One region of the Lysinibacillus sp. NPDC059133 genome, then DNA from elsewhere that is predicted to be linked to it. Evidence: riboswitches for the same ligand, from Rfam matches in the RefSeq annotation. Region 1 holds a riboswitch; the other holds the start of a gene.
What was found. Region 1 has a riboswitch for thiamine pyrophosphate ahead of thiC (phosphomethylpyrimidine synthase ThiC). Riboswitches for the same ligand answer to the same signal wherever they lie in the genome.
Positions count from the first base shown of each region.

Region 1 (2,204 bases):
CACTTGTACATCATGCTCCCAGGCAATTTGCGTTAATTCCCCTAGCGTTTCCAGCTCCGCAAACTGAGCCTCATCATTTGCATCTGCAATAGAACCCGGACGTAAACCATCACCTAAAGAGAAAGCAACATCATAGGCTTTCATAATTTCACAGATTTCTTCAAAATGAGTATATAAGAAGCTCTCTTGATGGTGATATAAACACCACTGCGCCATAATCGAGCCTCCTCGAGACACTATGCCTGTTACACGATTAGCCGTTAATGGCACATAGCGTAGTAATACCCCTGCATGAATCGTGAAGTAATCAACACCTTGCTCTGCCTGTTCGATTAACGTATCACGATACACTTCCCACGTTAAATCCTCTGCCACACCATTTACTTTTTCTAGCGCTTGATAAATCGGCACCGTTCCTACTGGCACCGCGGCATTACGGATAATCCATTCACGTGTCGTATGAATATGCTTACCAGTAGATAAATCCATAATGTTATCAGCACCCCAGCGTGTAGCCCACGTCATTTTTTCTACCTCTTCTGCAATAGAGGATGACACCGCTGAATTGCCAATATTGGCGTTAATTTTTACGTGGAAGTTACGTCCAATAATCATCGGCTCTGCCTCAGGGTGATTAATATTAGATGGCAAAATAGCACGTCCTGCCGCGATCTCTGAGCGCACAAATTCTGGGTCCATATTTTCGCGTATCGCTACAAATTCCATTTCTGGAGTAATAATTCCCTTTCGTGCATAGTGAAGCTGTGTTACATTTTTACCTTTCTTCGCGCGTAAAGGCTTTCTAGATAATTCCGGAAAAACATTTTCATTCATTCGCGGATCATCAGCTTTACGGAATCCATTATCTTCTGGCTTGATAGTACGACCTTCGTATTCTTCAACGTCACCGCGTTCTTTGATCCATGCACTACATAAAGCTGGCAATCCTTTCGTAATATCCACCTTATACGCAGGATCAGTGTACGGGCCACTCGTATCATAAACACGTACTGGCGCGTTTTCTTCTTCACCAAAGCTTCCTGTCGTTGGACTTAGAGCAATCTCACGCATTGCCACTAAAATATCTGGTCGAGAACCTTCTACGTAAACTTTTTTACTTCCTTCAAAACTAGACATAATCGTAATATTCTTGTCGCTAACTTTTGTCATAAACTACTTCGCTCCCTTTTACATTTATACAAGGACCGAATCTAGCTCACCCCACAAAAACAAAAAGCCGAATCCAAAAAAAATTGGATCCGGCTAAGAATGTAAAGGTATATTATTGCAAATAACATAGAGTGCAATAATGGTTAACTTTCCCACGCTGGTATGAGCCAGATCAGGTCCAAAGGGTCAAGAAACCTCTAAGCGTTTCCCTCTCAGCCTGACTCATCAGACTCCCCTAGTTAGTACTTATTAAGTTTGATGCTAGTGTAGCAGATATTGCTAATAGATGGAAGCTTCATTTGATTATTTTTGGTACATTCATCAAGAATCAGCGTCAGATTAGACTTTGGAGCGTATGCGAAGCAGCTCATCGGACGACCCCAGAAGCTTTGCTCTGTGCGAAAGCGAAGCGTCAGCAACAAATGTTTTATCTGTGCAAAAGCGAAGCGGCAGCAACAAAGCGCACAGCCGGAACGGAATTCAACTTCACGTTATTCGATGCATTCATATACTTTGAAGATTTATCGGAACAAAATCTCATTTTATCGGAACAATTTTAACTTTTATCGGAATATTATCTTGTTTTATCGGAACAATTTTAACATTTATCAGAACAATTTCAGTTTTTATCAACTATGGGCAATCAAATGAGCTCCTAGCCGTTAGGTAAACAACAGTTCCGCTACATAAATGACAATCGTCACTGTAATACAGCTCACAATCGTTGAAAATAATACTGTTTGTGCAGCAGTTGCCGATTCTACGTCATATTCTAATGCCAGACTAGAGCTATTTCGCGAAGTCGGGAACGAACTAGCTATAAAAAGGGATTGTGCCACGACACCGTCAAGACCAAGCGCAAAAATGATAAGCAAAGCTACGGCTGGCCCTATGATTAGTCGTGTAAAACAGCTAATGTATACCATCTTATTGAACATGGATTTTATTTCAAGCTGTGATAGTTGTGCCCCTAAAGTTATTAATGCTACAGCGATAAAGCCATCTGCCACATGGTCTATCGGAATTTTTACGAA
Region 1 covers NZ_JBHZDH010000015.1:841-3,044, forward strand. Annotated here, with positions in the region: gene thiC (phosphomethylpyrimidine synthase ThiC) at 1-1,170, opposite strand, end outside; TPP riboswitch at 1,303-1,417, opposite strand; gene ACFXN8_RS10300 (hypothetical protein) at 1,470-1,730, shown strand; gene ACFXN8_RS10305 (AEC family transporter) at 1,833-2,204, opposite strand, start outside.

Region 2 (2,204 bases), on a different contig from region 1:
ATCAACGTTTTGTGGCTTTTCTTATGAACATTGTTTTATAAGAGCCTTGCTACATCTAGTGTAATAAGGCTCTTTAAAGTTGATGAATTTCTATACATTTAAAAGGTGTTTGTACTTAAAAATCATTAATAAAGTTGTTTGATTCTTATTGAACTAAAGCCCTCGTAGCCAATAAAGATTTCTTATTTTTTCAATTCTTCACTCTTTGAAATCTTTAAATAAAAATCATATAAATCTCTTGCCGTTTGTTGGATAAATTCATCGTCGCCACTTCCATTTATTGCAGTATCCAATTTTTCATACGTAATTAATAAAAGGGCTTTAGCTTCTGATTCACTTAATTGTTGAATCCCTTTCTTCACTTTCTCAATTTCTAACAATAAAATAAAACCCTCCACTCGTGTGAAGGGCAAAATAGTTATGATTTTCGTTGCATTAATTGAGGGGCTGCCGTAAATAACAGAACACCGACAATCGCTGTTAAAATCGTTGCTGGTAGCATATATGTTCCATTATAGATAATTGAATAAATCCATGCGTTTTGATCGCCAGCATATTCTGCGAAAAATACGGCGCCTCCAATAGTATGTGCTGCATAACGTAAAAAGCCCGCTAATACAGTTCCTAAAATAATATAAAGCGCCATTTTCTTTTTGTTTAAATCTTTTGCAGCCTCAAGCACTGGTCCACGCACAACGGCCGCCAAGCCTACTACTGTAAAGGCAACACCATAATCAAGTGTTCCTTGAAGCCAATGTATAATATAGGCACCAAACATTGTTTGCATAACACCAATGAGTAAACCTGTTGTCATGCCTGGAATAAGGCCCCAGCGGAATGCTATTAAAATTATTGGCACCATCACTAGACTAACAGAGCCTCCTTGTGCCCATACTTTAAAGGAAACCTGATCAAGCACAAGACCAATCGCTGCGAATATCGCAATCTCCACAAGCATTAAAAGTTTTTTATTGTCCATCATTATTCTCTCCTTTGTTCCGATGTAGGATACAAGAACAGGAATAGAAATCAGTGAGCAAATATGTCCCTGTCTGGCGTCATAAAGATAAAAAAACGATGCCAGGACAGAGCCTCACATCGTCAAAGTGTCGGTTTCTATCCACATCCCTACGCAAGCGTTAACTTACAGGTTCAAAGAGTCAAGGCATTTCGTGCCCAGTCTCAGCTGACATCATCAGCTCCCCTTGTGGTCGTTACATCTTAATTTTGTTGAACAACCTCATTGTACGCAAACACTGTAACGATTACAACCTCTTCTACATTAATTTTTTGAAACTTTGCTGTTTTTCATGCGTAAATATTAAAAAAGGAGGTACAACTATGGAGAACCAAAAAATTTTATCTGCCTTTAGTTATCTCAGTATTTTATTCGCACCCTTTATTGTGCCATTAGTCGTTTACTTTGTTACAAAAGATAGCGACGTAAAGAGTCACTCTATTCGAGCACTAATATCACATTTAATCCCAGTAGCGTTTGGAATTATATTTTTTGCAGTCTTTATTTTCTCAACTTTATCATTCAACACTTTTGAACCAGATTCAGGTAGCAGTAATTTTCTTATCATTTGGTTAGGTTCATTCGCAATTTACATTCTTGTTTCAATAGGTATCGTCATTTGGAATATTATTCAAGCTGTTCGCGTTATCCGATAAGTTTTCATTCAACCTTGGACAGATAGTACTAAAAGGAGCTGTTATTTTGTGAAAGTATCTAAAGTTGTCAAAACCGCCGTTAAATTAGCACCTATCGTTATTCCAATTGTAAAAAAAGTAATCGCTGTAAAAAAAGGAGCAAATCCTAACGTAACTAAAAAGTGATAAAAGGCGTATTTCCCATACAACGGAAATACGCCTCTTTTTTATTTCACTTCAAAATATGTTTGACTATGACCGTTCATTGTTTTTTCAACATGCAACACTGCAGGCATTGTAGCTTTTAACTCTGCAACGTGTGAAATGACGCCAATCATGCGTCCGGAATCCTGTAAATCAATAAGCGTATCAATCGCCTTATTTAACGCTTCTTCATCGAGAGAACCAAAGCCCTCATCAATAAACATTGTTTCAATGCGGATATTACCTTGAAAACTTTGAATGACATCTGCCATACCAAGGGCAAGACTTAAAGACGCATTAAACTTTTCTCCCCCTGATAATGTTTTCACATCTCGTAATTGATCCGT
Region 2 covers NZ_JBHZDH010000021.1:28,468-30,671, reverse strand. Annotated here, with positions in the region: gene ACFXN8_RS13045 (hypothetical protein) at 183-380, opposite strand; gene thiT (energy-coupled thiamine transporter ThiT) at 419-979, opposite strand; TPP riboswitch at 1,109-1,216, opposite strand; gene ACFXN8_RS13035 (magnetosome magnetite crystal formation protein family) at 1,342-1,674, shown strand; gene ACFXN8_RS13030 (AAA family ATPase) at 1,881-2,204, opposite strand, start outside.
Region 2: another riboswitch for thiamine pyrophosphate. It lies ahead of thiT (energy-coupled thiamine transporter ThiT); the one in region 1 lies ahead of thiC (phosphomethylpyrimidine synthase ThiC).